4 regions of the Mesorhizobium sp. B2-1-3A genome follow, and region 1 is predicted to be linked to each of the others. Evidence: riboswitches for the same ligand, from Rfam matches in the RefSeq annotation. Region 1 holds a riboswitch; each other region holds the start of a gene.

Region 1 (7,411 bases):
GTCCGACAGCCTCATGCAGCTTCTGGATCCCGAAGCGATCGTGCTCGGATCGGATGCCTCGACCAACGAGGAGATCATCCGCGTCCTGGCCGGCCGGCTCGAGAGCCTTGGCTATGTCAAAAGCTCCTATGCCGACGCGGTCGTGCGCCGCGAAATGACCATCCCGACGGGACTGCCGCTGGAACGCGCCGACAATGTCGCGGTGCCGCATACCGATCCCGAGCATGTGCTGAAGCCCGGCATCGCGATGGGCACGCTGAGAAAGCCGGTGACGTTCGCCAACATGGAAGATCCCGACGAGAAGCTGCCGGTCGGCTTCGTCTTCCTGCTTGCCATCAATGACAAGGACAAGCAGATTGAAGCGCTGCAGTCCGTCATGGCCACCATCCAGAATCCAGAGGCATTGGACGGCTTGAGGTCCGCCAGGACGCTTGACGACGTACGTGCCGTGCTCGGCTGATAACCCAAGGAGAAGCAAGAGATGTCCAGACAGAAAACTATTCTCTTTGCCTGCGGCACGGGCATCGCGACATCGACGGCGGTCAATGTCGCCGTCACCGAGGCCATGAAGCAGCGCGGCCTGACCTTCAACGCGCAACAGGCAAAAGCCACCGAAGTGCCGGGGCTGGCCGACAGCGTCGACTTCATTGTCGCCACCACCCCGATCTCGGCTTCGGTGACCAAGCCGGTCATCAAGGGCCTCGCCTTCCTCACCGGCATCGGCAAGGACAAGGTGCTCGACGAGATCGAGGCGCAACTGCGCAAGTAGATCACCGACGACGCGGCTCCGGCGACGGTGCTCGGCTTCAGGCCACCCTGACGTAGCTCGTCATGCCCGATTTCTGGTGCTCGATGATGTGGCAGTGCAGCAGCCAGTCGCCCGGATTGTCGGCGACAAAGCCGAGTTGAACCTTCTCGTTGGGCTGGATGAGATAGGTGTCGGAAATCAGCGGCTGCACCTGGCGTGTCGAGGACGACAGCACCTTGAAGCTCATGCCATGCAGGTGCATCGGATGCGACTGCGGCGTCAGGTTCTCCATGTCGATGACATAGCTCTTGCCGAGCTTCAGTTCGGCCAGCGGCGCGGTCGGATCGGATGTATCGCCTGGCCACGGCACCTTGTTGATGGCCCAGAAACTGTAACCGAGCGAACCGCAGATGCCGTCGCTCGGGACGTTCTCTGCCGTGGCGCTGAGTGCCAACGAAATATGCTGGGCGGCGGTGAGATCGACTTCCGCCACCGGATTTGCTTCCAGCGGTGGAAGATCGCGAACATCCCGCTTGAGCGAACTACCCGTCGCGTGCAGGCTAGCCAGGATTTTTGGCTTGGTGCCCCTGACGTCTCGCAGGCTGACGACCGCGCCCTCCTCGTCCGGCATGCGGATGGCGAGTTCCATGCGCTGGCCCGGCCCCAGCAGCAAGGCATCGGGCGAAAAACGTTGCGGCACGGGATTGCCGTCCAGCGCCATCACGATCGCCTCGGCGCCGTCGACCCGAAAGGCGTAGATGCGGGTAACGTCTGATATCGCAACCCGCAGGCGCACCAGCCCGCCGGCCGGCGCGTCATATCGCGGCTGGTCGAGCCAGTTGGCGGTGCGCACCGTGCCGTAGGTGCCGGTCCTGGCGGCATCGCGCGGCCGGAACTGGTCGATGAACTGGCCGTCGTCGCCAAGGCGCCAGTCGCGCAGATTGAGGACGAATTCGGCGTCGAATCTCGGATCGTTCGGATTCTCGACCACGATCACGCCGGTCAGGCCGTGGCCCATCTGCTCCAGCGTGTTGCAATGCGGGTGATACCAGAATGTGCCGGCGTCGGGCGGGGCGAAGGCGTAGTCGAAATGATCGCCGGTGTAGACATAGGGCTGCACCAGAAAGGGCACGCCATCCATCTTGTTGGGCAGACGAATGCCGTGCCAGTGGATGGTCGTCGGATCGTCGATGCCGTTGACGAGGAGCGCGGCGAACGGTTCGCCCTTCTTCATTCTCAGCACCGGCGGCATTCCGGCACTGCCATAGGTCAGCACATTGTTGGTCGGGCCGACGTCCATCAGGCTGGCCTGGATTTTCGCCGTCTGCAGCACCACCGGTTCAGGACTGGCGGCGGCCCAGCTGCCAAACCTGCCGATGGCCGAGAGCCCGACCCCGCTGGCGCCAGCAACCGCTGCCGTTTTCAAGAGCCCGCGGCGTGTCAATCCGGTCATTCAGCGCTCCAACTGCAAAGCGTGGGATTTATCGTCGCCTTGGATCACAGGCCAGCCACCAGTGCAAATGCCGATATTGGCACACCGCATCTCGCCATTGCCATGGCGATGTCGGTGGCATTCGCCGGCGATCATAGCATCACAACACGTAAAGATATAAACATCTCTTTATATCTTTCTTGACATGAAGCCTGTGTTGGTGGAACATGGTGGGGTCGTGGTTCTCCGGTCCTCATCGGGGTCGGAGCTAAGAGGGAATCCGGTGAGCATGGCCCGTGCCATGGCGATGCCGGAGCTGCCCCCGCAACTGTGAGCGGCGAGCCGCTGTCCAGAATGTCACTAGGCAAATGCCTGGGAAGACGGACAGAAGCGACGACCCGTGAGCCAGGAGACCTGCCCCGACGAACTGAAACGTCCACGGGCGGGGTGTCCCGGTGGTAGCCTGCAGGCCGCGGCCTTCGCTGCTGGTTCTGCATGCATCCGCTTGACCCATGCCCCCAACCTTATGGGGTATGCAATGTCTACTTTCTCAGTCCCGACCGCCACGCTCGGTGTTCCACGCATCGGCCGGCATCGCGAGCTCAAGGCCGCGTTGGAAAGCTACTGGTCGGGCAAGAGCTCGGCCGAAGACCTGCTCCAAACCGCCAAGCGCTTGCGCGAGGCCAACTGGATCGAACAGCGCGATCGTGGCATCACGAAAATCCCCTCGAACGATTTCTCGCTCTACGATCATGTGCTCGACACGGCCATCATGGTCGGCGCGATTCCGAAAGCCTATGGCTGGAACGGAGGCGAGGTTCCGCTCGACGTCTATTTCGCAATGGCGCGCGGCGATCAGGGCAACGACCATGAAGCTTGCGCCCACGGCGTTGCCGCGCTTGAGATGACGAAGTGGTTCGACACGAACTACCACTACATGGTTCCCGAACTGTCTGCCAACCAGACGTTCGAACTCCGTTCGACCAAGCCACTCAGCGAGTTTCGCGAGGCCGCAGCCCTCGGCATCCGCACGCGCCCGGTCATTCTCGGCCCGGTCACCTTTCTCAAGCTGGCCAAAGCGCGCGGCAGCACTTTCGACCCGATAGCGTTGCTGCCAAGGCTGCTCCCGGTTTACGCCGAGCTTCTCAAGCAATTGTCGCAGGCCGGTGCCCGCTGGGTGCAGATCGACGAACCCTGCCTCGTGCTCGACCTCGATGCGGCCGAACGCATCGGTCTCGAACTGGCGTATCAGAAGTTCGCGGCGGCGGCTCCCGATCTCGACATCATGCTGGCAACCTATTTCGGCGCGTTGGGCGACAATCTGGAAACGGCGCTGGCCTTGCCTGTCGCCGGCCTGCACATCGACCTTGTGCGGGCGCCGGAGCAGTTGGAACCCGTTGCCCGATTGTCGCGAAAGGACCAGGTCCTTTCGCTCGGATTGATCGACGGCCGCAACGTCTGGCGGGCCGACCTGCCCGCCATTCTCGACCGCATCCGCCCGGTCGTTGCCGGCTGGCCGCTCGACCGCATCGAGATTGCGCCCTCCTGTTCGCTTCTGCATGTCCCAATCGATCTGGAACTGGAGACCACGCTCGATGCGGACCTCAAATCCTGGCTGTCTTTCTCGGTCCAGAAGATGGACGAGCTGACGCTGCTCGCGGAGGCGCTTGTCGAAGGCAAGAGCGCGGTTGCGAAGGAGTTGCAGGCATCGGCCGAGGCCGTCCAGTCCCGCGCCACATCGCTCAAGGTGCATGATCCGCTGGTGGAAGGCCGGCTGCTGGCTGTCACGGAGCCGATGCGGCGCCGGCAGGGCGCGTTCGCCGAGCGGCGCGAGTTGCAGGCACGAAAACTTGGCCTGCCGAACTTTCCGACGACCACGATCGGCTCGTTTCCGCAGACCCCGCAAGTGCGCAAGGCGCGCTCCGCCCATGCCAAGGGCGAGTTGAGCTATATCGATTACGAGGCCTTCCTGAAGAAGGAAACCGAGACGGCGATCCGCTGGCAGGAAGAGATCGGCCTCGACGTGCTGGTTCACGGCGAGTTCGAGCGCAACGACATGGTGCAGTATTTCGGCGAGCAACTCGCCGGCTTTGCCTTCACCAAACATGCCTGGGTGCAGAGCTATGGCTCGCGCTATGTCCGGCCGCCGATCATCTTCGGCGACGTGTCGCGGCCACGTCCGATGACGGTCTCGTGGTGGAACTACGCGCAGTCGCTTACGGACAGGCCGGTCAAGGGCATGCTCACCGGGCCGGTGACGATCCTCAACTGGTCCTTCGTGCGCGACGACATCCCACGCAGCGTGGCCTGCCGCCAGATCGCACTCGCCATCCGCGACGAAGTGGGGGACCTGGAGGCGGCGGGCGCGGCAATGATCCAGATCGACGAAGCCGCCCTGCGCGAAGGGCTGCCGCTGCGCAAGTCCGACTGGCAGACCTATCTCGACTGGGCGGTCGAGTGCTTCCGCCTGGCATCGTCAGGCGTTGGAGACGGCACGCAGATCCACACTCATATGTGCTATTCCGAGTTCAACGACATCCTCGATGCGATCAGCGCGATGGACGCCGACGTCATCTCGATCGAGACGTCGCGGTCGAAGATGGAGCTTCTCGACGCTTTCCGGACCCACAAATATCCAAATGAGATCGGCCCGGGCGTCTACGACATCCACTCGCCGCGCGTTCCGGCGGTCGGCGAAATGATCGATCTGATGACGCTGGCCCGGCAACGCCTTGCCGACGGGCAACTCTGGATCAATCCGGATTGCGGCCTGAAGACCCGCGGATGGGACGAGGTCCGTCCGGCACTGGTCAACATGGTGGAGGCGGCAAGACAGCTCAGAGCCGCGGCCTGATCGGAGCGGAGCCGCCAGCGCATCCGATGGCGGCTCCGCTATCTCATCGTCTTGACGCATTCCCAAGGGAAAGCCCTCAGGGTCGGCTGATCTCCTCGAGATACCAGCCGATATAGCGCAGCTCGTTGTACTCCATCGGCGCGATCGGTCCGGGTACGAAATAGTGCGATCGCACGCCGCGCGCGGTGTGCTCGATGATTTTCTTGTCCTCGTCGGTGGTGACCTTCCACAGCCAGGTCAGTTTCTCCAGATCGTAATCCTGGCCCTCGACCGCGTCACCGCGCACCAGCCAGATGAGTTCCATCTCGCAGGTATCAGCCGTCTTCGGAATGAAGCGGTAGATCATGCCGTGGTCGGGGTAGCAGACGAGGAAGCTCGTGCCGCCGAGATGGATGGAGGTGACGCCACCATCGTAATCGGTGAAGCGGCCCATCAGCGGTGCCACCGGCGAGCCGTCCTGGCTGCCGCTCGAAACACCATCGTAGAGCGCGTAGCGGAAAGTGTGGATGGCTTCCTGTCCAGCGGCCGAATTCCGCCAGCGGTCGCCGCTGCCGATCTCGATACCGAGCGCGCGGGTGCGTTGCTCCATCGCGGCGTTGAGCTGTTCGATCATCTCGGTCGGTTTTTCCAGAGTATGCGTCTGCGAATATTCCGGATGCGCCGGACCGCAATGATAGCACTCGACATAGTTCTCGACGGCGAGCTTCCAGTTGGCGTCAACCTGATAGGTCTCGCGATGCGCCACCCTGGCATCAGCCCAACCATACTGGCCGCAGCTGGTTCGCAGCGACTGTTCGACCGGATCGAAATCCGGTGGCATCTCGGCGAAGGAAATGAACACCAGACCTTCGGCGAGGCGGACATGCAGCTTCTTCAATCCATGCGCGGCGCGGTCGAAATCCTTCGGCATCAGGCGGGCGGCGCGCAGCGAACCGTCACTGGAATAGGTCCAGGCGTGATAGGGGCAGACGAAGGCTTTCGCATTGCCCTTCTGCCTGGTGCAGACCTCGGCGCCGCGATGACGGCAGACGTTGAGCATGGCATGGATGGCGCCATCCATGCCACGGGTCAGGATGATTGCTTCATCGCCGAGTTTGAACAGCTCGAAATCGCCGGGGTTTGGAATGACGCTGGAATGCGCGAGGCAATGCCAGTGGCGGCGAAAGACGCGTTCCATGTCGCGCTCGAAGATCGCCCGATCATGGTAGAACGCACGCATCAGGCCGTGGCCCGGCCGGTGCGCGGCCACCAGCCGGTCGATCGTATCGCCGTCGGCATGGGTTTGCTGGAGAGGATGCACGTTCATAACCCATTCCTGTCTGGCGATTTGGATGTCTGTGGTGGCCTGGTGCGTGTCAGATCTCGAGGCGCCGGCCCTTGTAGGCTTCTGGGATCGCCGCATCGCTGCCGAAGAAGGCGTGCCTGGACATGTCGGGCGAATAGCGACTGCCGGGTACGCTGCGGCCAAGCGCTTCGGCCACGGCACGGATGTGATGCGGGGCCGCGCCGCAGCAAAGCCCGATATAACGGACCCCGAGATCAAAGGCTTCCCGTGCGAATTCGGCGCATTCGTAGCGATTGCAGGTGAACGGGTCGAGCGCGGTCGGGAACGGCCGGTTGCCGGGAATGCAGGAACAGGCGCGGTCGGTCAGCGACTGGAAGGTCGGTTCCGCGTCAGTCGTGCGGTAGGGCACCGGCAGTGCGGCGACATGGCATGAGATGGCGTCGCGCACTTTGCGCACCACCGGCATCAGCGTCTTCGGCCCGCGCTGGCAGTTCAGTCCAACGACGTCGGCGCCCGCCGCCTCCAGCCGCTTGCAGGCATCGACGACCGAGACGCCGTCGAACATCTTTTCCTCACGGTGGACGGAGAGCGTGACCACGGTCGGCAGGCCGGTTTTCTTCATCACGTCGAGCGCGATCTCGGCCTCGCCGCACCAGTCGATGGTCTCGGCGATGAGGAAGTCGGCCCCCTCCTCCACCGCCCAGCCGATCTGCTCCTCGAACATGGCGCGCACGGCATCGTGGGTCTTCCTGTCGTCGGCTTCATAGGCATTGGTGTTGCAGATGTTGCCAGCCATAAGGCAATCATTGCGGTCGGCGACATCCTTGGCTATGCGCAACGCCTGACGGTTGATCTTTTCCAGAATATCCTCACGGCCGATCACCCTCAGCTTCTGGCGGTGAGCGTAATAGGTGAAGGCTTCGACAACCTCCGAGCCGGCATGGACGAAATCCTCATGCAGACGTGTCACCGCGTCCGGATGTTCGAGAACCACTTCCGGTACGAACGGGCCGGCCTGCAGATAGCCGCGACGTTCGAGTTCGAACAGATAGCCTTCGGCACAGATGACGGCGCCGGCGTCGAGACGTTCGA
Region 2 (7,411 bases), on a different contig from region 1:
TCGACAAGTCGCTCGCTTGCCTGCCGCTGCTTTCGCATATCGGCAAGACGCTTGGAAGCGATCGCTTCATGACTTTCCATCCGCCGATCAGCGCGGCGGTGCTGAAGGCGTTCCCGCATGCGGATCTGCTGTACGGCAAACCAATGCCGGTCAGCGCGGCAAGAGCGGTGCTGGTGAAGGGCGACGCCGACTGGTCGCGTGTCTGCTGGCTGGTCGACAGCGACGAAAGACTGGCGGAATATGGCGCTCTGGCCGCCGATCTCGCTATCGAGCTGCGTATCGCCTTCGAGGTCGATGTCGGCCTCCATCGCGGCGGGTTTGCCCGCCCGGCCGAGATCAAGGCGCTGACGGTGCCGAAGGGCCTGTGTTGCGAAGGCATCATGGCCTATGAGGCGCATGCGCCGGAAATCCCCGGGCTGTTTGGCGGTGCTGCCAAGGCGTTGATGAAAGCCTCGGCGCTGGCGGCAGATTTCGTCGTGGCACTCGAACCGGATCAGCGCCGCATCCTCAACATCGGCGGCTCGAAGACGGCGCTGCTGCATGGCGCGGGCGTTGCCAACGAAGTCTCGATCGGCTCGGCTTTCGTCCTGCCCAGCGATTTCGACAAGCCGGGGCTCAACGGATTCCAGCCGGCCGCCTTCATCGCCACCCCGATCCTCAAGGCGGCCGATGCGGCGCTGCCAGGCCCGGTCTGGTTCTCGAAGGCCTTGCAGGCGCTCGGCCTCTTCCCGCGCAAAGGCTGCTATCTCTATGGCGGCAAGTGGATGGCCGAAGCGGTGTTCCCGGAAGGAATGAAACCAAACGGTCTGATGGGGTTTTCCTCCAACCAGCAATTCATGAGCTTGCCGGCAACAGCGCAGGTGAAGCCGGGGGATTATGCCTTTCTGAGGCCGACGCAGAGCGAGGCTGTGCTGCAGCAATTCGGGCCGATCGCGGTATTTTCTGGCGGCAAGATCGTTGATCGCTGGCCGGTGTTGCCGATGGGTTGAGGGGCGCCACTGCGGTCGTGATTGGCGCACCGACCCCGCGATGTCGTCATTCTAGGGCGGAGCGACGCGAAGCGGAGCGCAGACCCTAGAATCCATGCCCCCTTCCGCTATGCAACGAAATGGATTCTTGGCGCCTAATGCAGACACATGAAGCCCGTTCTGCGGCGTGGCGCGCTTCGGCCACCGTCACGGAATGGATTCCAGGGTCTGCGCGCGTCGCTTCGCTCCTTGCTCCGCCCTAGAATGATGAAGTTGTGAGGTGCGTTGGGTCAACCATTTTATTGACTCAGTCAACCAAATGATCAATCCTGTGCGGACAGGAGATGCCCATGACGATTCACCATCAGCCCGGTAACGAAGCGCCCAACAAAGACCTGATCGACGCGGTGCGGGCTTTCAACCGCTTCTACACCCGCCAGATCGGGCTGCTCGACGAAGGGCTGCTGAAAAGCGCCTTCTCGCTGACCGAGGCGCGCGTGCTCTACGAACTGGCGCACCGCGACGGTCTGACCGCGACCGACCTCGGGCGCGACCTCGGTCTCGACGCCGGCTATGTCAGCCGTCTGCTGAAGAAGTTCGAGCGCCTTCACCTCATCTCCAGGTCGACGATGGTTTCGGACGCCAGGCAATCGTCGATTGCGCTGACGCTGGCGGGCAGGAATGCCTTCGCGCCGCTGAACAAGGATTCGCACGACCAGGTCGCGGCGCTCCTCGATCGGCTGCCTGCGTCGGAGCAGGACCGGCTGGTGAAATCCATGCGGACGGTCCAGGCTCTGCTGGGTGAAAGCGCCGAGCCAAGGATCCCTTATCTGTTGCGGCCGCTGCAGGTCGGCGACATTGGCTGGATCATCCGCCGGCAAGGCATGCTCTACGCGCAGGACTATGGCTGGGACGAAACCTATGAGGCGCTGGTTGCCGAAATCCTCGCGGCATTCGTCAAATCCTTCGATCCGAAATGGGAACGAAGCTGGATCGCCGAGCGCGATGGCGAGGTCGTCGGCTCGGTCTTCGTCGTGCGCAAATCGCCCAAGGTGGCGAAGCTGCGCCTGCTCTATGTCGAACCTTCGGTGCGTGGCCTCGGCATCGGCAGGCGGCTGGTCGAGGAATGCATCGGCTTTGCCCGTGCGAAGGGCTACAAGACGCTGACCTTGTGGACCAACGATATCCTGATAGCCGCCCGGCACATCTACCAGGCGGTCGGCTTCAGACTGACCGAGGAAGAACCTCACCACTCCTTCGGCAAGGATCTGGTTGGCCAGACCTGGGACTTGGAATTGTAGTGCCGGTCAATCCTTGATCGGCACCCAGATCTCTAGCCCGCCATCGCCGCTGCGCGGATCGAACTCCGGACCGTAGCGTTCGAATTCCGGCGCGTCCGCTATCTCGTGCCCGGAGGCCGGCAGCCATTTGTTCCAGATCGTGTTGACGGTGCGGCGGATGGTCGAGATGTGCTCGCGATGCGCAAACACCGCATATTTCTGGGCGGGTATGCGCACGCGGCTGAGTTCCCTTGGACGGTCGGAAAAATCGGTGACCTCGACACCGGCGACGTAGTCGAAATTGCCGGCATCGTCGCCGTTGGCGCAGACGCCGTAGGCGACGTCGCCGGTCTCGCCTGGAATGTTGCCGATATAGGGACCGAAGCGTTGCCACTGCATCGGAATGGCGGCGCTGGTTTCACAGGTGTAGCGTTCGCCGAGCCCAGCGATCGGCAACGGCCGGCTGGTCTCGAAGCGCGGTGGTTCGAGGGCCGAAAGAAAGGATTGGTCCATCAGGATCGGCTCCACGAGGTCGAGGGTCTTGGTCGAGCCTCGCGCGCGCACCATCTCCGGCGTGGTGCCGAACTGTTCGCGGAAGGCGCGGGTGAAAGCCTCATGCGAACTGTAGCCGGCATCGAGCGCCACCGAGAGGATGTCGGGCGCTCCGCCGGCCAGCCTGCGCGCCGCCTCGGTCAGCCTGCGTGCGCGCATGTAGCCCATGACCGAGCGGCCGGTGGCGGCGCCGAAGGCGCGCGTCACATGAAAGCGCGACACGCCGCTGCTTTGGGCGACATCGTCGAGCGAGATCGCCTCCGGCAGATGGCTCTCGACAAACCACAGCGCTTTCTCGGTCGGGTTCATGGGTTCCTCGCATTGAGCGGATCATCTTGCGGCCTTCGCGCGCGGCAGTTTGATCGAAATTGCGCTTGCCGTGCAATCCGGACGGCAACGCTCCGCGGCCAGCCGCATCTCCAGGAGCGAGACTGGCTCGCTGTCTTCTTCCGGCAGCAAGCCCTCACTTGACGTCCCCGCGCGGCATGATCTAAGATGTAATGTAATTACATAACATGTACAATTTGAGCGCCGCCGCGGGATCGACAATGCACCGAGAAATCCGTTGCGAAGCAATTGGGGGAAAACTACGATCGAGTGGTGATGGTCCCCGAGTCGAAAGGCGAGGGGTGAAAAGGGAACACGGTGAGACCCAATAGGTCGAAGCCGTGGCTGCCCCCGCAACTGTAAGCGGTGAGCAAGATCCGAAATGCCACTGGCCGGCAAGGCTGGGAAGGCAGGATTGCGCAACGACCCGCGAGCCAGGAGACCTGCCATCACTGAGTTGACCGGACGGGGTGTGCCGGGAGGAAACGTGGACGTCGGTCTTGTCTGCCGGCTCGCCAACATCCTTCCGTCGCCAGTTTTGGAAAGTGACGGAAAGTTGGACGGCGCCATCGATCACCGCATCATCGTGTGCACGCTTTGCCGTGACGTTCCGACCGGCATCCGGTCGGGCGAAAGCCTGTGCGCCGACTTGCGCTCCCGGCTCTCGGCCCACGATGAACCCGCCGTGTCGCATGGCTTCACGATCGAGGGCGTCGAATGCATGGCGGGCTGCGCACGGCCGCTGACGGTAGCCTTCCAGGCGCCGGGCAAGGCCACCTATCTCTTCGGCTCCATCGATGCCGAGGCCGACGCTGGCGATCTCGTGCGATTTGCCTGGCTTTACGCCTCGCTCGCCGACGGCTGGTGCAATTCCGGCCAACGTCCGCCGCGACTGGCCGGCAAGACGCTGGCCCGCATCCCGGCGCCGGGCAAGCTGGCGGGTGATAGCCGATGACAATGCCACTCCTCGAGGCGCGCGACCTGGGTGCCGTGGCGAATGGCCGGAATCTGGTCCATGCGGTCAGCCTTTCTATCGCCACCGGCGATCGTCTCGCCATCATCGGCCCCAATGGCGCCGGCAAGACGACGCTGCTGCGCATGCTGTCGGGCATGCTCAGGCCAAGTTCGGGCGAGGTGAAGCTTGGCGGGCGACGCCTGGACAGGATCTCGACAGCCGAGCGGGCCCTGCACATGGCCGTCGTCGGCCAGACCGACCAGCCGGATCCGCGGCTGGCGGTGATCGACTATGTCGAACTTGGCCGCGTTCCGCATGCCGGCCTGAGGCGCAGGAGCGAGGAGCGTGACATCGTGGTGGACGCGCTGCGCCGGACCGGCCTTCTGCCGCTGCTTGGCCGCACCATTGGCTCGCTGTCTGGCGGGGAGCGCCAACGCGCCCAGCTGGCGCGCGCCATTGCGCAGCAACCGAAAGTGTTGTTCCTCGACGAGCCGACCAACCATCTCGACCCGCGTGCTCGCGGCGAGCTTCTCGAACTCGTCGCCGGCTTCGGCATGACGGTGATCGCGGTGCTGCACGACTTGGCCCTGGTGGCGCCGTTCGCCACCAGGGTCGCGGTGATGAACGAAGCGCGGCTGCACGCGTTGGCCGCACCGCGCGAAGCGCTGACGCAACAGCTGATCCGCGAGATTTTCGGCGTCGACGTGTTTCGCCTGCGCCACCCCACCGAGGACCGTGAACTGACGGTGTTCGATGTTCCGAACCGCGCCGCGCCGCCATCCTGATCGAACCATCCCTCATCAGCACTGTTCAACCAAGGAGCAAAATCCGTGAAACGTCTCGCCTTGTCGCTCGTCTTTTCCTTGCTGGCCTCTACCGCCTTCGCTTTCCCCGTCACCGTCGACAGTTGCGGCAAGCCGCTGACCTTCGACGGGCCGCCCAAGCGCGCAGTCATCCATGATCTCAACATGGCCGAGATGGCCTTCGCGCTGAAGCTGCAGCCGTCGATCGTCGGCCTGACCGGCATCACCGGATGGTACAAGGTCGGCCCCGAATTCAAGGCCGAGCAGGGCTCTATCCCGGAACTCGCGCCCAAATACCCGACGCTCGAGAACCTGGTCGCCGTCGAGCCCGATTTCTTCTTCGCCGGCTGGTACTATGGCATGAAGCCGGGCGGCGACGTGACGCCCGACACGCTCGCCCCACATGGCATCAAGACACTGGTGCTGACCGAGAGCTGCGTCCATCTCGACAAGAACCGCCCGGCGGCTTCCATGGACCTGCTCTATGACGATGTTGAAAAGCTGGGCAAGATCTTTGGCAAGGAGACCGAGGCGCAGAAGCTTGTCGCCGGCTGGAAGGCGCAACTCGCCGACATCACCACGAAGGTCGGCGACGCCAAGGGAACCCGCGTGTTCCTCTATGATTCCGGCGAGGACAAGCCGTTCACCGCCGGAAAATTCGCCATCCCCAGCGCCATGATATCAGCCGCCGGTGGCGACAACATCATGGCCGACATGGACACCAGCTGGGGCAACACGGACTGGGAAACAGTGGCCTCGCGCAATCCGCAATTCCTCATCCTGCTCGACTACCAGGATGGCGGCGGCTACAGGAAACTGCTCGATTTCCTGAAGGCGCATCCGGCGATGAAGGAGACGGACGCGGTCAAGAACGAGCGTTTCGTGGCCCTTCGCTATGCCGAACTGACGCCTGGACCGGCAAACATCGAGGCGATCGCCAAGATCGCCAAGGCGATGCATCCGGAAGCGTTCTGATGCTTCTTGCCCCAGGGCAAAAATCCGGCGCGCTTTCGGGGCACAAGGCATTCGCGCTGGCCATGGTGGCGGGCACGGTGGCGGTCGTCGCCCTCGTGCTGCTGTCGATAGCCTATGGTTCGACGCTGATCCCGCTGACCGACGTCATCGCCTCGCTTGGCCATGCCGTCGGGATGCATGAACACCAGGTGTCGGGCCCGGTCGGCAAGATCGTCGTCGATCTCAGGCTGCCGCGCACGATCCTGGCGGTCTGTGTCGGTGCCGGCCTCGGTATAACAGGTGCTTTGCTGCAGACGGTGACCCGCAACGATCTCGCCGATCCTTTCCTGTTCGGCCTGTCGTCGGGGGCCGCCGCCGGCGCTGTTTCCGTCATCACCGTCTTCGGCGACAGTTTTGGCATCTGGACCTTGCCGGTCGCCGCCTTCACCGGCGGCATACTGGCCGCCTGCATCGTCCTGCTGCTGGTCGCACGGGTAAGGGGGCAGGGACCGGAGCGGCTGATCCTCGCCGGCCTTGCCGTCTCCTTCCTGTTCACGGCATTGACCAATTATCTGGTCTTTGCCGGAGACCAGCGTGCGGCCCATTCGGTGCTGTTCTGGACGATGGGCGGGCTCGGGCTGGCGCGCTGGGATAATGTCTGGCTGGGCGCCTTGGGAGCCGGCACGATCGCGGCCTACGGGCTGTGGAACCACCGCAGGCTGGACGCCTTCCTAGCCGGTGAAAGTGCTGCCGAAAGCCTTGGCGTGCCGGTGGCGCGCATGCGCAGAGCGACGTTTCTCATTGCGGCCTTCTCGACGGCAATTCTCGTCTCGGTCGCCGGCGTCATCGGCTTTGTCGGATTGATGATCCCGCATCTGTCGCGGCCGCTGGCCGGCCCCTTGCATCTGCGCCTGATCGCAAGCTGTGCATTGTTCGGGGCGGTGCTCTTGCTGGCAAGCGATCTTCTCGCCCGGACGCTGCTGCCGCCGCAGGAACTGCCGATAGGCATCATCACCAGCTCACTCGGTGCCTTCTTCGTCGTCACGCTGGTCGTCCGAAACCGCCTGTGAAAAGGCCGATTCCTGCCTGGCCGGCTGTCTCCAGCGGTTCACTGATTGCCAGCCGCGATCGCGTTGCAAGACCGCCATGCACATTTGCCGGCTTCGGCCGTCACGTGACATCTTGAATAGTAAGCACGCTTATTATATGTATCGCTCATGGTTTCTGATGGCATAGATAGACTGGGCTTTTTGATCCACGACGTGCAACGTCTGCTGCGCAAGCGCTTCGAGACGCGTGCCAGCGGGCTTGGCCTTTCGTCGGCGCAATGGCGCCTCATGGTGCGTGTCGCCAAGGAGGCAGGCGTTACCCAGGCGCGGCTCGCGGAACTGCTCGAAATCGAGCCGATCAGCGTCTCGCGCCTCGTCGACCGGATGGAGGAGGGCGGCTGGATCGAACGCCGCGCCGACGCCGCCGACCGCCGCGTGCGCATGATTTTCCCGACAGCCAAGGCGAGCGCCGCCTATGCCGAGGTCAAGAGCCTCGCCGGCGAAGTCTATGAGGAATCGCTTG
Region 3 (7,411 bases), on a different contig from region 1:
CGCCGGATAAGATCCTCGTCGAGCGGCTTGGCGAAGCGGGCATCGGCGACGGTGGTGGAAAGCCCGGCCGCGCCGAGTTCCTCGGCAGCGATCAGACAATCCTGCAAGCGCGTGCCGAAGGACAGCAGCGCCACCTTTGTGCCTTCCCTGACGATGCGGCCCTTGCCGAGTTCGAGAACCGAACCGCGCTCCGGCATGTCGACGCCGACGCCATTGCCACGCGGATAGCGGAAGGCGATCGGGCCGTCATCATAACTTGCCGCGGTGCGCACCATGTGGCGAAGTTCCGCCTCGTCGGCGGCGGCCATCACGACAAAGCCCGGCAGGCTTGCCAGGAAGGTGGTGTCGAAGGCACCGCAATGAGTGGCTCCATCGGCGCCGACGAAGCCGGCGCGGTCGATGGGGAAACGAACCGGCAGTTTCTGGATCGCGACGTCGTGGACGACCTGGTCGTAGGCGCGCTGCAGAAAGGTCGAATAGATCGCCGCGAACGGCTTGTAGCCTTCGGTCGCCAGGCCCGCCGCGAAGGTGACCGCGTGCTGCTCGGCGATGCCGACATCGAAGGTCCTGGCCGGAAACACTTCGCCGAACAGGTCGAGACCGGTGCCGCTCGGCATGGCGGCGGTGACCGCGACGATGCGATCGTCCTCACGAGCCTCCTGGATCAGGCTTTCGGCGAACACCTTGGTGTAGGCCGGCGCGTTGGCCGGCGCCTTGGCCTGCGCGCCGGTAATAACGTCGAACTTGTTGACGCCATGATATTTGTCGGCGGCGGCTTCCGCCGGCGCGTAGCCCTTGCCCTTCTGGGTGACGACATGGATCAGCACCGGGCCTTCGCCATTGTCGCGGACGTTTTTCAGGACCGGGATCAGATGCTCAAGATTGTGACCGTCGATCGGGCCGATATGGTAGAAGCCGAGCTCCTCGAACAAGGTGCCGCCGGTGACGTAGCCGCGCGCATGCTCGACCGCCCTTGTAATGGCACGATCGGCGCGCTTGCCGAGATAGGACGTCAGTTTCTTGCCGAAGTCGCGCAGGCCGGCATAGGCCTTGCCCGACGCCAGCCGCGCCAGATAGGCGCTCATCGCACCGGTCGGCGGCGCGATCGACATGTCGTTGTCGTTGAGGATGACGATGAGCCGGGCATCGAGCGCGCCGGCATTGTTCATGGCCTCATAGGCCATGCCGGCAGACATGGCGCCGTCGCCGATGACGGCGATGACATTGTTGCGGCCGCCGGAGAGGTCGCGGGCAGCGGCCATGCCAAGGCCTGCCGATATCGAAGTCGAGGAATGGGCGGCGCCGAAGGGATCGTATTCGCTCTCGGCGCGGCGGGTGAAGCCGGACAGGCCGCCTTCCTGGCGCAGCGTACGGATGCGATCGCGGCGGCCGGTCAGAATCTTGTGTGGATAGGCCTGATGGCCGACATCCCAGATCAGCCGGTCGTCCGGGGTGTTGAAGACATAGTGCAGGGCGATCGTCAGTTCGACCACGCCAAGGCCGGCGCCAAGGTGACCACCGGTGCGGGACACCGCGTCGACCAGCTCGAGGCGAAGTTCTGATGCCAGTTGCGGCAGTTCGCTCTCGTCAAGCGCACGCAAATCCGCCGGAATGCGGACCTTGTCGAGAAGCGGCGTATGCGGCGTTGCGTTCACGGGAGCTCGGGCTTTCTGTTCAACGGCGGGATAGGCCGCCGGCCTGCGAAAGTAAATGCGTGTCGGCGACGCGGATCAAGCAGGTCCCCTCGCCGATTTTGCTCAGCTCTCCGGCAGCGGAATAAACTCTTTCGCGTCCCCGGGAACGATATCGAAGCGGCCCGTCTTCCATTCCTGCTTGGCCTGTTCGATGCGCTCCTTGGAGGAAGAGACGAAATTCCACCAGATGTAGCGCTGCGAGCCGAGCGAGGCGCCGCCGAACAGCATGAAATGCGCACCGGTTTGCGACGACACGATGATCTCGTCGCCGGGCCGGAACACCAGCAGGCGTTCAGCCGGGAAGACGTCACCCGAAATCGTGACCTCGCCTTCCAGTGTGTAGATGGCGCGCTCCTCGGCATCGGCCGGAATCTTTATGCTGGCGCCGGGCGCCAGCCTGAGGTCGGCATAGAGCGTCTCGGCGTCGGCCCGTACCGGGGAACGCAGTCCCTGGAAGTCACCGATCACAACGCGGCCTTTGACGCCTTCGGCATCGATCTCGGGCAGCCGCAAGGCAGCGGTGTTCTCGAATACGGGCGCCACTTCCTCCTTGCCGTCCGGCAGTGCCAGCCATGTCTGCAGGCCGGAGATCGACATCGGCGCGCCGCGCAATTCCTCGGGCGTGCGCTCGGAGTGCACGATGCCACGGCCGGCGGTCATCAGGTTCACGTCACCGGGCTGGATGACCATTTCGGTACCGAGCGAATCGCGGTGCCTGATCTTGCCGTCGAACAGATAGGTCACCGTCGACAGGCCGATATGCGGATGCGGACGGACGTCGAGCGCCTGGCCTGCACGCAGGATCGCCGGACCCATGCGATCGAAGAAGATGAACGGCCCCACCAGCCGCCTCCTGGCGGTCGGCAAGGCGCGACGGACCTCGAAGCCGCCAATGTCCTTGGCGTTCGGGATGACCATTAGTTCGATCTGGTCGCTGGCAAAGGCGTCGCCGGCCTCAGGGTCTTTCCCCGGGAAGAAGCTCATGAACTCTCCTTATCAGCGTTCGGTGACCGCTTTGGCGGCATCAGGCAAAGCGGATCGCCGCCTTTGCCCGCAGTTTGGCGGCCACTTCTTCGCGGTTGCGCGGATGCTGGTTGGTTTCGAGCGAATCGAGAAGTTCGCGCGCCGATGCCGCGATGGTCTCCACGGCGTGGTCGAACGCATGCTGGTTCTGTTTCGAAGGCCGCGTCGTTCCGCTCAGCTTGCGGACAAATTGAAGGGCTGCGTCACGCACTTCGTCATTGGTTGCAGGCGGATCAAAATTGAACAGGGTCTTGATGTTTCTGCACATCGCTTCCGTATCTCCTCTTGTCCTGGAGCTGTTTCAATCGGGACGAGTTTTATCCTCAATCATGATCGTGTCCAAAAACCGGTGAGGCAAGACCATGGTTCGCGGCCATGCCTCAGTCCGCGTCGAGCGGTTCCGTTCCAACCGGTTTGCCGTCGCGCGACAGCCTGATCTTCTCGACCTTGTCCTCGGCCGCCTTCAGCAGCCGGTCGCAATGCGCCTTCAGGGCCTCACCACGCTCATAGATGCGGATCGACTGGTCGAGCGGCACATCGCCGCGCTCCAGATCATCGACGATCTTCTCCAGCGCGTCGAGTGCCTGCTCGAAGCTCATCGCCTTGACGTCTTCGTTGGTCTCAGCAGCCATCATTCATCCTTTCATCAGTCGCCCGACATGGGCGGCGACCGAAAATGCCAGTCCCTGCAGATCGTAGCCGCCCTCAAGCAGGCTGACGAGCCGGTTGCCGCTGTGGCGGGCGGCGCGCTGCATCAGCTGGCCGGTCGCCCAGTCGAAATCGTCCTCGGTCAGGTTGATCTCGGCCAACGGATCACGGTGATGCGCGTCGAAACCGGCCGAAATGATGATCAGGTCGGGTGCGAAATTGTCGAGCGCCGGCAGGACGCGCGACAGGAAGGCATCGCGAAACACCTCGCTGCCTGTCTGCGGCGCCAGTGGTGCGTTGACGATGTTACCGGCGCCGGTCTCGCTCTTTGCGCCAGTGCCGGGATAAAGCGGCATCTGGTGCGTCGAGCAATAGAGCACCGAGGGATCGTCCCAGAAAATATCCTGCGTGCCATTGCCGTGGTGCACATCCCAGTCGACGACAGCGACACGCTCGACGCCGTGCTTCTTCTGCGCATAGCGGGCCGCGATCGCGGCCGTGTTGAAGAAGCAAAAGCCCATTGCGGTGGTCTTTTCGGCATGGTGGCCGGGTGGCCGGGCGGCGACGAAGACATTGTCGGCGCGGCCCGCGAAGACGTCGTCGACGGCCGCGTTGGCAGCGCCGATCGCGGTTATCACCGCCTGCCAGCTCTTCGGGCTGGCGGTGGTGTCGGCATCGATGCGGGCAATGCCCTCGTCAGGGATGGCGGCGCGCACGCGCGCGACGAAATCGGCCGGATGCGCGTAAAGGATGGTGGCCTCGTCGCCTTCAGGCGCCTTGACGCGGTCAAGCTCGGCAAAGGCTTCGTCGTCAAGCACGCGCTCGATGGCGCGCAAGCGGTCCGGCCGCTCGGGGTGACCGGGGGGCGTGATGTGCTCAAGGAAGATCGGATGCGTGTAGAGACGAGTGGCCATGGTCCCTATCTAGTGCCCCAACGCCGCGATGGCCATGCGTCGCGGCCCGATGGCTGGGGAAAATCACTTCTGCGTCCATTGGCGTCGCTGTGGGGATTGGCGCCGCGAACACTTCGGCATAAGGTCGCCGTCACTGCCTGGTGCCCGCCAGTTTGTTTGTCTAGCCGCATTCTGCGGCGCCAAGTGATTCCACTTGGCTGCAAATGCTCTGGCGGGAGAATCGGGAACACGGTTGAATTCCGTGGCGTGCCCAACGCTGTGAGGGGGACCGCGCCGGTAAATGCCACTGTCGATGACGGGAAGGCACCGGACGCGGGTTGATCCCGAGCCAGAAGACCGGCCTGGCAGGCACCGTCATCCGCATGGTCAGGCGGAGGACATGGTTTGCAATCGCAAGGGGACAAGCGATGCCGGATGCTATGACCGCTCCTGTCAGCGATGGATTTGACCAGATGGCGCGCGACGCGGTCTACCGCGCCATGTTCACGCGGCGCGATGTGCGCAGTCATTTCCTGCCTGCTCCTCTCGACGATGAGGTGCTGGCGCGGCTGCTGCTTGCCGCCCATCACGCGCCGTCGGTCGGGTTCATGCAGCCGTGGAATTTCATCGTCATCCGCGATGCCGCGCGACGGGAGAAAGTGCGCGATCTGTTCCTCGCCGCGCGAGAACAGGAACTGCCCGAAATCGAGGAAGAACGGCAGGCGCTTTACCGGAAGCTGAAGCTGGAAGGCATCTGCGAAAGCGCGCTCAACATCTGTATCACCTGCGACCGCCAGCGCTCGAAGGGCTCGCCACTGGGACGTTGGCACAATCCGGAGATGGACCTCTACAGCACGGTCTGCGCGGTGCAGAATTTCTGGCTGGCGGCACGCGCCGAAGGCGTCGGCGTCGGCTGGGTCAGCATCATCGAGGCGCAGGCACTGAAAAGCCTGCTGTCCATTCCCGACCATGTAACGCCGATCGCTTATCTCTGCGTCGGCCGGGTTTCCGAATTCGCGCCCAAACCGGACCTTGAAACGCACGGCTGGGGCCGGCGCCTGCCCCTGCCCGAACTGATCATGAGCGAGACCTTTTGCGGGCAAGGTGAGGCATCGCTCAAGTCAGCGGTGGCGCGCCTTAACGCCGTCGATACCGTACAGGCGACCGCCTGCCCGGCCGATCAGCGCGTCGCGCCGGCCGTGCCCCAGCGCGAGCCGCCGAAGGAGGAAAGCGCCTTGTCCTTGAGTTCCCTGAATTTCGATGATGCCTCGGCCAGCCTGATGTCCCAGGCCGGATCAGGCACCTGGCCGGCGATGGTCTTGAAATAGACCTGCATCAGGCAGGCGATGGCGAAGGGTTCGATGAACGCCGCCTTGAAGGCCCAGGCAAAGACGATGGCCAGCACGAAGGCCCAGCCGGCGAGTTGTCCGGGCATCAGGAAGAGAATGGCGCCGGCCGGCGCCAGCATCAGCAGGAAGATCACGAACGACACGCCCCACATGATGACCGCCAGCCAGACGGCGTTCTTGACCATGGTCTTGCCGTTCTGGGCGTAGAGAACGACGCCTTGCCGCGCGGTCTCGAAGGGTGAGGACGAATTGATGCGGATGTTGTAGCCGAGGATGATCTCGTCGACATAGGTCAACGACAGGCGGATCACCGTGTTGATGAAGGAGACCAGGCCGCTCAGGCCCGGAATGGGCAGAAAGGCGGCGACGCCGCCGAGCAGGCCGGTGATGGCGCGGATGGCGCCTTTGACCAGTTGGTCGACGACGAAAAGGATGTTGGCTTCGGCGAAACGCTCGGTCACGACCTGCCGGGCATAGGCGATCTGGTTCTGGCCGTCAGGGACATCATGGCCGTCGATCAGGTGGACCATGACGGCGATATGGCCGGCCTTGACGACGTAGAGGATGTATTCGCGGATCCAGTAGACGGCGATAGAGACGATGCCGAAACCGACCACGCCGCCCCACAGGGCAAAGGACAGCGGCCCATCGGGATCAGTGGAGATATGGCCGACGCCATAGCCGACCGAGGCGCCCGTGCCGGTCGCCATGATGTAGGCCAGCGTGATGCCGAAATAGACGATCATGCGAAAGACAATGAAAGGCCAGGTCCGCATCATGATGGACACCGACCTGCCGATATCGAAATCCCACATGCCCCGAATCTCCCCTCAGAGATGGCTGGGGAGGATGCGCTCTAACCGAAGATTGTCAATCATGGGCGGGGCACCAGGCCGCAGACAGGACTTCAGCTCGATTGCGGACCCGGTTCCTTGAGCAGACCCTCAAGCAGTTGCTTGAACGCCGCCACCACCTTCCTCGACGTGGCTTCGGGGTCGTTTGAATTGGCGATCCGCTGCGACGCCTGGCTGCTCGCCCCGTTGATAAGCCGTGCGGCCGTTTCAGGGTCGACGCCCGGGACGACCACACCTTCCCCCTGCAGCGCGGTCAGATGATCGGTCATTGAGCCGACGCAGGCATTGGCATTCGGCCATTGTGCCGGATCGCCCAGCACAGCCGGGCCATCCCGGAACATGATACGCTGGATTTCCGGCTCCAGCGCCATCTCGATATAGGTGGTGCATTCGTCGACGAAACGCTGCCAGCGGGTCGGCGCTCTCGACGCGACTTCGTTCACCCGAGCCGCCATCTCGCCGTCGATTTCGGCGATAACCGCCTCCAGCAGCCCCTTCTTGTCGCCGAAGTGATGATAGAGCGCGCCGCGCGTCAGTCCGGCGGATGCGGTGAAATCGTCCATCGACGCCTCGGCATATCCGATCGTCCCGAAGGCCTGGCGGGCCGCGGCGATCAGCTTGGCGCGCGTTTCGGCGATCATCTCCTTGCGGGGTCTGCGCATGCTTCGGGTCCTATTAACATACGTCTCGTATGCCAATTGACATACGCCGCGTATGGTCTATCTAGTTCTCATACGCTCCGTATGTAATTGTCGGAGCGCCTTTTGTCGAGGAACCGGATCATGCAGAACCCTTACTCAGAGATATTTCGCGCCCCCGGAGCCAAGGGCTTCGCTGCCGCCGGTTTCCTGGCGCGCCTGCCGATAGCCATGGCGCCTATCGGCATCGTGGCGATGCTGTCGCAAACGCGTGGCGAATACTGGCTGGCCGGCGCTGTCTCGGCGACATTC
Region 4 (7,411 bases), on a different contig from region 1:
CTTGCCGAACGAACGCAGCACGACGATGCCGCCTTGATCGACATCACCGGCGAGGCTGTGCTGGCGCGGGCCGACATCCATGAACGCTTCGTCGACGACCAGCAGCCCGCCTTTTGCACGCAGCCCGGCGGCCAGCGCCAGCAGCCGGTCGCGCTCGATGACGCGACCGTCGGGATTGTTGGGATTGACGATGATGGCAAGGTCGGCCTTCGCCAGCGCCGCGAAATCGCTGACTTCGCCCACCTCGTGACCGGCGATCGCCGCGGCACGCGCATGTTCGGCATAGGTCGGCCCCAGCACCAACGCCTTGCCGGGCCTGACCCGCGACGCCACGCGCGGCAACAGGATCTGCGTGCCGGGCGCAGCGACGACGTTGGCCGGCGACGGCGCGCCGTAGGTCCTGGCCGCTATCTCTGTCAGCTCCCGCGCCCGCCCGGCTTCCGGCAATCGCCACAGCGAGGTGGCGGGCAGGTCGAAAAGCGGGTAGGAGAGCGGATTGATACCGGTAGAGAGGTCGACGAAAGGCAATACGGCGTTGGGGAAAAGCACCCTCGCCCGGCCGAGACTTCCACCATGGTCCACCGCTCCTTCAAGAAGCTTCATGTCAGTCCTGATCGCTTTCCTGTCATTGGCCGTCGAATTCGCCCTCGGTTACCCGGATTGGCTGTTTCGCGCCATCGGCCATCCCGTGACGTGGTTCGGCAGGCTGATATCCTTTCTCGATCGCAGGCTCAACCGCGCCACTGATCCCGACGCACTACGTCGCCAACGCGGTGTCCAGGCACTTCTGGTCATCGTGCTGGTGCCGGCGGTGATCGGCCTTTGCGTACAGCTTGTCCTGCTCTGGTTCGTTCCCCTGGGACTGGTCGTTGCCGCCCTTCTGGCGACATCGCTTCTGTCGCAGAAGAGCCTTTACGAACATGTCGAATCCGTCGCCGACGCGCTCGATACAGGCGGGCTGGCCATGGGCCGTGTCGCCGTCTCGCGAATCGTTGGCCGCGATCCCGAGGCGCTCGACCGCGCCGCCGTCTGCCGTGCGGCGATCGAAAGCCTGGCGGAGAATTTTTCCGACGGCATCGTCGCTCCCGCCTTCTGGACCGGTGTCGGCGGGCTGGCCGGCGGAGCCGCCTACAAGGCCGCCAACACCGCCGATTCGATGATCGGCCACCGCACCCCGCGCCACGAGGCCTTCGGCTGGGCGGCGGCGCGCTTCGACGACTGGATCAACCTGCCGGCCTCTCGGCTGACGGCGCTGCTGATCGTGCTGGCGGCTTTCCTGGTCAGGGACGCCGATCCCCGCGGCGCCTGGCATGCGGTGTGGCGCGACGCGAAAAAACACCGCTCGCCCAACGCCGGCTGGCCGGAAGCGGCAATGGCGGGCGCGCTCGGTCTGGCACTGGCCGGACCGCGCAGCTATGGCGGCGTGCTGGTCGAGGATGTCTTCATGGGTGAAGGCGGCCGCCGCGACGTCGACAGCGGTGACATCAGGCGGGCGCTGAAACTCTACCGCGTCGCCGACTATCTGCTGATCGCGCTGTTCGGCTTGGTCTCGGTGATCGCGGTTCTGGCGTTCTAGAACTCGATCCCTTGCTGGGCTTTCACGCCCGCCGAAAAATGGTGCTTGGTCACACCCATTTCGGTGACCAGGTCGGCCGCTTCGACAAGCGCCGGCTTGGCATTGCGGCCAGTGACGACAACATGCAGGCCCTCGCGACGCGCTTTCAGCGCTGCAACCACCTTGTCGAGATCGAGATAGTCGTAGCGCAATGCTATATTGAGCTCATCGAGCACGACAAGGCTGATCGACGGATCGGCGATCAGCTCCAGCGCCTTGGCCCAGGCGGCTTCGGCAGCGGCGATATCGCGCTTCAGATCCTGCGTCTCCCAGGTGAAGCCCTCGCCCATTGCGTGCCAGACGACGCGGTCGCCGAAGGCCGCGAAAGCGTCCTTCTCGCCCGTGTGCCACTTGCCCTTGATGAACTGGACGACGCCGACGCGCTTGCCATAGCCGAGCATGCGGAGCGCCAAACCGAACGCTGCTGTCGTCTTGCCCTTGCCCGGGCCGGTGTTGACGATCAGCAGACCCTTCTCGATCGTCTTGGCCGCCACCTCGGCGTCCTGCACCGCCTTGCGCTTGGCCATCTTGGCGCGGTGGCGCTCTTCGTCCCTGTCTTCGGTGGTCTTGCCATCGATATCGGTCATTTCATTTCACCTTGAGCGGCAGCCCCGCCACCATCAGCAGCACCGTATCGGCGATCGCCGCGATCTGCTGGTTGAGCCGACCGGCCTCATCACGAAACCGGCGCGCCAGTGCGTTGTCCGGCACGATGCCTTGCCCGACTTCGTTGGATACCACGAACCACGGCCCGCGCGGCCGCGACAACACATCCGCCAGCCGCCGGCATTCAAACCCAAGGTCATGGTCAGCCAGCATGTGATTGGTCAGCCACAGCGTCAGGCAGTCGACCAGCACAGGCCGGCTATCTGGCAAAGCCTCGAGCGCGCCGGCGAGGTCGAGCGGCGCATCGATGGTCGTCCAGCCCGCGCCGCGCCGCGCCCGATGCAGCGCGATGCGCTCGCGCATCTCGTCGTCATAGGCTTGCGCGGTGGCGATGTAGGTCCATGGCGAGGGCAACGCCGTCACCAGGGTTTCGGCATGCGCGCTCTTTCCCGAGCGCGCACCACCGATGATGAAGGTCAGCCTGCCGCGATCAGGCAAAGCTGTCGCGCAGGCTGGTCGCGGTGCCGGTGAAGCGTCCGCGCACCACGCCGACGACGGCGCCAAGCACCAGCCAGAACACCAGACTGGTCAGCGTCACCGCCACCACGAACTGGTGGTGCAGGCCTTCCGGGATCGGTGTCTCGAAGCTGTCGGGCTGCGGCGCGCCGACAATGTGCGGCGCCACGATCAGCAGCACGGCAAGGATGGCGAGCGGCAGCGACTTGCGGAACGCGATCAGGCCAAGCCCGATGGCGGTCGCGACCACCGTTGCCACCCACCAGATCTGCCGCTGCGTGAGGTCGGCCGCCGGCATGGCGGGCAGTTCCGGCGGCAGGCCGAGGCCGGGCGCCAGCGTGAACACGGCAAAGCCGGCCAGGCCCCAGAACACGCCCTGGCGCCAGTTGCCGATGCCGCCGGCGAATTCCGAAACAGCGACCAGGATCAGCGCGAAACCGATGCCGGTGACGACGTTGGAAACCACGTTGAAGGCAAAACGCTCGAAGCCGTCGGCCGGCGCCCAGCCTTCGTCTTCGGCCGGAGCAGCCGCTGCGGCCGGAGCCGGGGTGGCAGCGCTCATGGCATTCGATGCCGCCGGCGCGGCGGAACTCATTGCGTTGCCGCTGGCGGCATCAGCCGGCGCCGCGGCATGGTCATGGCCGCCTTCGGCCTGTTCGTAGACTTCCGCCTTGAGGATCAGCGGCACGGTGGCATAGGCCTGCATGCAGGCGAGGACGACGCCGGCCACGAGCCCTGCGATCGCCGCGATGAACACGACGTTGCGAAACAGATTCATGATGTCAGATCCTCGTCAGTGGCAGGGAAACGCCATCGAATGCCGGTTGTCATGACCAGCATTGTGGACCGCATCAATGTGCGAGAAGCCGACGAAGCCGATGATGAAGGTGCCGAGCAGCGCGGCGAACGCCAGCTGCATGAAGCGCGACTGCGAGGAGACGGAGGCGCCGCGGGAGACGGAAGCGGTAGTCATGTCTTGTCCTTTCACCCTCCACCCGAGGGCATCGAAGTCAGTTTCCTGTCGCCGGCAGGTCTCCTGGCTCACGGATCAGCGCCCTTCCCCACCTTCCCGAAGACAAATCTTCAGTGGCATATGGAGAGGACTACCGCACACAGTTGCGGGGGCAGCAACGGCATTGGGCAACAAGTCAGCCCGCACCGCATTCCCTCTTGGCTCCAAAATGGAACCGACGACATCAGCGACTATAGGCAGAATCATTGCCTCCGGCAAACCAAATTCCGCCGGTAACCAGCGCGATTACGCCATGCCGGCCACATCAGCCGTCATCGGCGCAACAATTGACAATTGTGCCGGCCGGGTGTCGGCTGGCCACTTCACAGGAAGCCAGCCATGCAACCCATTGCCAGCGAGCGCGATCCCTATAACGGCTTGACCCAGGCCGAACCCACCCTGCCCTCATCGGCGTATTGGGATGAAGCGGCTTATCAGCTGGACCTCGATGCCATCTGGTACAAGAACTGGCTGCTGGTCTGCCGCGAGGCCGATCTGGCCCAGCCGCTGGCCTTCCGCCGATTCCGCATCGGCACGCAGGACATCATCGTGCTGCGCGACGACACCGGCGCGCTGCGTGCCTTCCACAACACGTGCCGGCATCGCGGCTCGCAGCTTTGCCAGGAGAGCGAGGGCCGGCTGAAGGCGCGGCTGATCACCTGCCCCTATCATGCCTGGTCCTATTCGCTTCGCGGCGACCTCGTGCGCGTGCCGTCGAAATCATTGCCGGACGGCTTCGACAAGGCCGACCATCCGCTCTATCGCGTCGCACTCTCGGTATGGCGCGGCTTCGTGTTCATCAATTTGCAGGAGGATGCGGCCGGCTCGGCGCAGGCATCCTTCGACCCTGCCTCCGGCAATCTCGGCAACTGGCCTCTGGAAACGCTGGTGACGGGCCATGTGCTGCGCAAGGTGATGCACTGCAACTGGAAGATCTTTTGGGAGAACTTCAACGAGTGCCTGCATTGTCCGGGCGTCCACAAGGACCTGTCGCGGCTGGTGCCGATCTATGGCCGCGGCCTGATGAGCCGGCATGACGACCCCGAATGGACCCGCCACGCCGACAATGACGCGCCGGAGTTTTCCGGTGGTCTGCGGACGGGCGCCGAAACCTGGTCGAGCGACGGCAAGACCCATGGGCCGATCTTCCCGGGATTGACACCGGCCGAACGCGCCGCTGGCCAGACCTACGCCACCAGCCTGCCCTCGATGTTCATCGTCGGCCATGTCGACTATGTCAGGACCGTCCGGCTGGTACCGCTCGGGCCGGAACAGACGGAACTTGTCGCCGAATGGCTGTTCGCCCCCGAGGCGCTGGCCGCAACCGACATCGACAACATCATCGCCTTCGGCACACAGGTGCTGGAGGAGGATGCGGCGATCTGCGAGGTCAACCAGAAAGGCCTGCGCTCGATGCGCCACGCCGCCGGCGTGCTGATGCCCGAGGAATATGAACTGCACCGCTTCCACAACTGGGTGCGCGAGCGCCACGCGGCACTTTCACCGTGATCCTCACAGCGACTTCGGCAGGTAGCGCCAGGTCACGAAGCCGCACGCCGCCGCCAGCAGGCTGAGCGTGACGAACACCGAGCCCAGCCCGAAGAAGATCAGCACCACCGAATAGACCAGCGGCGGCGTCAGTTCCGAAAAATCGAGATAGGTGCGATAGACCGCAGCCATCTGCGGCCGTTCATAAGATCGTACAGAACGCATGAAGGCGGTCGAGCCCAGGGCATCGAGCGCGATGGTGAAGAACGCGCCACCAAGCAGGAAAGCGCCGGTCAGCAATGGCGCGGTCGCTCCCACCGTGCCCGCGGCCAGCAGCATGGCCGACATGGCGAAATAGGCAAATGTCATGGTGCGCCGGCCGCCAAAGCGCTTTCCAGCCTTGCCCCAGAAGATCGCCATGAACAAAAGCGCGTTGCCGGCCGAAACAAGGAGGCCGCCGGCGATATCGCCCTGACCGGTGATGACCATGAACAGCGGCCCATAGACGAAGAACGTCGTCCAGAAGCAGGAGCGGCCGAAGGCGATCAGCCAGGCGAGCCTCAATCTGGGCTGCGCGACGAAGCGGCCGATATTGGCGAGCGGATTGGCCGGCCGGGTCTTGCCGGGCCGGATAGACTGGTTGTCGCCCAGCCGATAGGTCCAGAACAGCGCCAGCAAGGCCAGCGCGAACACCGCCACCGCCCCATGCGCCGCATAGATGCCGAAGCGTGTATAGAGGAAGATGCCGAGCGTCGGCCCGCCGGTCCAGGCGACCATCGACCACGCCATGCGCAGCGATTCGGCCTGCATGAAGTCGGTCTTGCGGATGTGGTCCATGATGTAGAGATTGAGGGTGATCGACAGCGCGCTGGCGCCCATCACCCGGCACAGCATCCCGGCCAGTTGCCCGGCAAGCGTATGGGTGACGAAGAACAGCGAGCCGATGGCAAGCAGGCAGGCGCCAGCCGTATAGACCCAGCGCCGGGCAAAGCGGCGGATCAGCATCGGCATGAACAAGGTCACCGATAGGCCGAGCAGCGCCACGATGGTGTAGAGGATCGAGACGATCTGCTCGTTGTGCAGGATCTCGTAGGCCTGGATCGGGATGACGCTCGACACCGTGGCGCGGGCAAAGGACTCCACCGCGTAGAGCGAGGCGAAGGTGCGCGCATCCGCGGCCTTGAGGGCCGGGAGCCAGATCGGATGGCGCACATGGGTGGACATTGCTTCCCCAAAGCAGAATCACCAGCCAAATCTGCCTTGGTCATTCCCGGGCGATTAAGAGGAAACCGACCCGTTACCGGCCAAAAGCGAAGCCGGTCAAAGGCTTCCCGGCTCTGGCCTAAAGCGTCGCTTGATCCACCCCCTGGCCTTCTTCTGTCCGGTCCAACCGTGATAGTCCTCAGGCGGGGCTGAATCAGATCGCGAGACCATGACCATCCATACGCCGACCGTACCCGTTCCGGAGCCATCCAGGCGCATCGTCGCCATCGACATCGTGCGCGGCGTCGCGCTGCTGGCCATGGCGAGCTACCATTTCACCTGGGACCTAGAGTTTTTCGGCTACACCGATCCGGGCCTCACCGCCTTCGGCTGGTGGAAGATCTATGCGCGCTGCATCGCCTCGACCTTCCTGTTCCTGGTCGGCGTCAGCCTGTACCTCGCCCATGGCCGGCAAATCCGCTGGAACGGTTTCTGGAAGCGGTTCGCCATGGTTGCCGGAGCGGCGATCGCCATTTCGGTCGTCACGCGGATCGCCACGCCTGACGGCTTCATATTCTTCGGCATCCTGCACCAGATCGCGCTCGCCAGCCTGCTCGGCCTCGCCTTCCTGCGCCTGCCCGCACTGCTGACGCTTGTCATTGCCGCGCTCGTCATCGCGGCGCCCATCTACCTGCGCTTCGAGGCGCTGGATCATCCCTGGCTGTGGTGGATCGGCCTGTCGGCGATCAATCCGCGATCCAACGATTATGTGCCCCTGTTTCCTTGGTTCGGCGCGGTGCTTGTCGGCATCGGCGTGGCGAAACTCGCCTCCGCATCCGGCATGCGAGCCCGCCTTGCGAGCCTCAAACCCGGCCGCTGGGCCAATCCGCTGGTCTTCATCGGCCGCCACAGCCTCGCCTTCTACCTGATCCACCAGCCCCTGCTGATCGGCTGCGTCTGGTTGTTCTCGC

The links. Region 1 has a riboswitch for cobalamin ahead of metE (5-methyltetrahydropteroyltriglutamate--homocysteine S-methyltransferase). Riboswitches for the same ligand answer to the same signal wherever they lie in the genome.
Region 2: it holds a riboswitch for cobalamin, as region 1 does, so the genes downstream of both, FJ977_RS02280 (DUF1636 family protein) here and metE (5-methyltetrahydropteroyltriglutamate--homocysteine S-methyltransferase) in region 1, are expected to answer to the same signal.
Region 3: it holds a riboswitch for cobalamin, as region 1 does, so the genes downstream of both, bluB (5,6-dimethylbenzimidazole synthase) here and metE (5-methyltetrahydropteroyltriglutamate--homocysteine S-methyltransferase) in region 1, are expected to answer to the same signal.
Region 4: it holds a riboswitch for cobalamin, as region 1 does, so the genes downstream of both, FJ977_RS15755 (CbtB domain-containing protein) here and metE (5-methyltetrahydropteroyltriglutamate--homocysteine S-methyltransferase) in region 1, are expected to answer to the same signal.

Annotation. Positions count from the first base shown of each region.
Region 1 covers NZ_VFWK01000006.1:40,854-48,264, reverse strand. Annotated here, with positions in the region: gene FJ977_RS24810 (PTS sugar transporter subunit IIA) at 1-460, shown strand, start outside; gene FJ977_RS24805 (PTS sugar transporter subunit IIB) at 482-769, shown strand; gene FJ977_RS24800 (multicopper oxidase family protein) at 807-2,201, opposite strand; cobalamin riboswitch at 2,403-2,617, shown strand; gene metE (5-methyltetrahydropteroyltriglutamate--homocysteine S-methyltransferase) at 2,719-5,034, shown strand; gene FJ977_RS24790 (aromatic ring-hydroxylating dioxygenase subunit alpha) at 5,111-6,340, opposite strand; gene FJ977_RS24785 (homocysteine S-methyltransferase family protein) at 6,390-7,411, opposite strand, start outside.
Region 2 covers NZ_VFWK01000001.1:447,313-454,723, reverse strand. Annotated here, with positions in the region: gene FJ977_RS02295 (alanine racemase) at 1-989, shown strand, start outside; gene FJ977_RS02290 (helix-turn-helix domain-containing GNAT family N-acetyltransferase) at 1,319-2,269, shown strand; gene FJ977_RS02285 (AraC family transcriptional regulator) at 2,276-3,109, opposite strand; cobalamin riboswitch at 3,388-3,593, shown strand; gene FJ977_RS02280 (DUF1636 family protein) at 3,615-4,082, shown strand; gene FJ977_RS02275 (ABC transporter ATP-binding protein) at 4,079-4,867, shown strand; gene FJ977_RS02270 (ABC transporter substrate-binding protein) at 4,913-5,860, shown strand; gene FJ977_RS02265 (iron ABC transporter permease) at 5,860-6,909, shown strand; gene FJ977_RS02260 (MarR family transcriptional regulator) at 7,057-7,411, shown strand, end outside.
Region 3 covers NZ_VFWK01000001.1:912,298-919,708, forward strand. Annotated here, with positions in the region: gene dxs (1-deoxy-D-xylulose-5-phosphate synthase) at 1-1,655, opposite strand, end outside; gene FJ977_RS04530 (pirin family protein) at 1,758-2,678, opposite strand; gene FJ977_RS04535 (DUF2277 domain-containing protein) at 2,719-2,985, opposite strand; gene FJ977_RS04540 (exodeoxyribonuclease VII small subunit) at 3,098-3,349, opposite strand; gene FJ977_RS04545 (histone deacetylase family protein) at 3,353-4,279, opposite strand; cobalamin riboswitch at 4,457-4,639, shown strand; partial or broken gene bluB (5,6-dimethylbenzimidazole synthase) at 4,732-5,316, shown strand; gene FJ977_RS04555 (hypothetical protein) at 5,439-6,422, opposite strand; gene FJ977_RS04560 (TetR/AcrR family transcriptional regulator) at 6,515-7,123, opposite strand; gene FJ977_RS04565 (MFS transporter) at 7,244-7,411, shown strand, end outside.
Region 4 covers NZ_VFWK01000004.1:12,038-19,448, reverse strand. Annotated here, with positions in the region: gene cobD (threonine-phosphate decarboxylase CobD) at 1-603, opposite strand, end outside; gene cbiB (adenosylcobinamide-phosphate synthase CbiB) at 602-1,576, shown strand; gene cobO (cob(I)yrinic acid a,c-diamide adenosyltransferase) at 1,573-2,202, opposite strand; gene cobU (bifunctional adenosylcobinamide kinase/adenosylcobinamide-phosphate guanylyltransferase) at 2,204-2,719, opposite strand; gene FJ977_RS15760 (CbtA family protein) at 2,712-3,515, opposite strand; gene FJ977_RS15755 (CbtB domain-containing protein) at 3,531-3,710, opposite strand; cobalamin riboswitch at 3,746-3,944, opposite strand; gene FJ977_RS15750 (aromatic ring-hydroxylating dioxygenase subunit alpha) at 4,089-5,258, shown strand; gene FJ977_RS15745 (MFS transporter) at 5,262-6,461, opposite strand; gene FJ977_RS15740 (DUF1624 domain-containing protein) at 6,670-7,411, shown strand, end outside.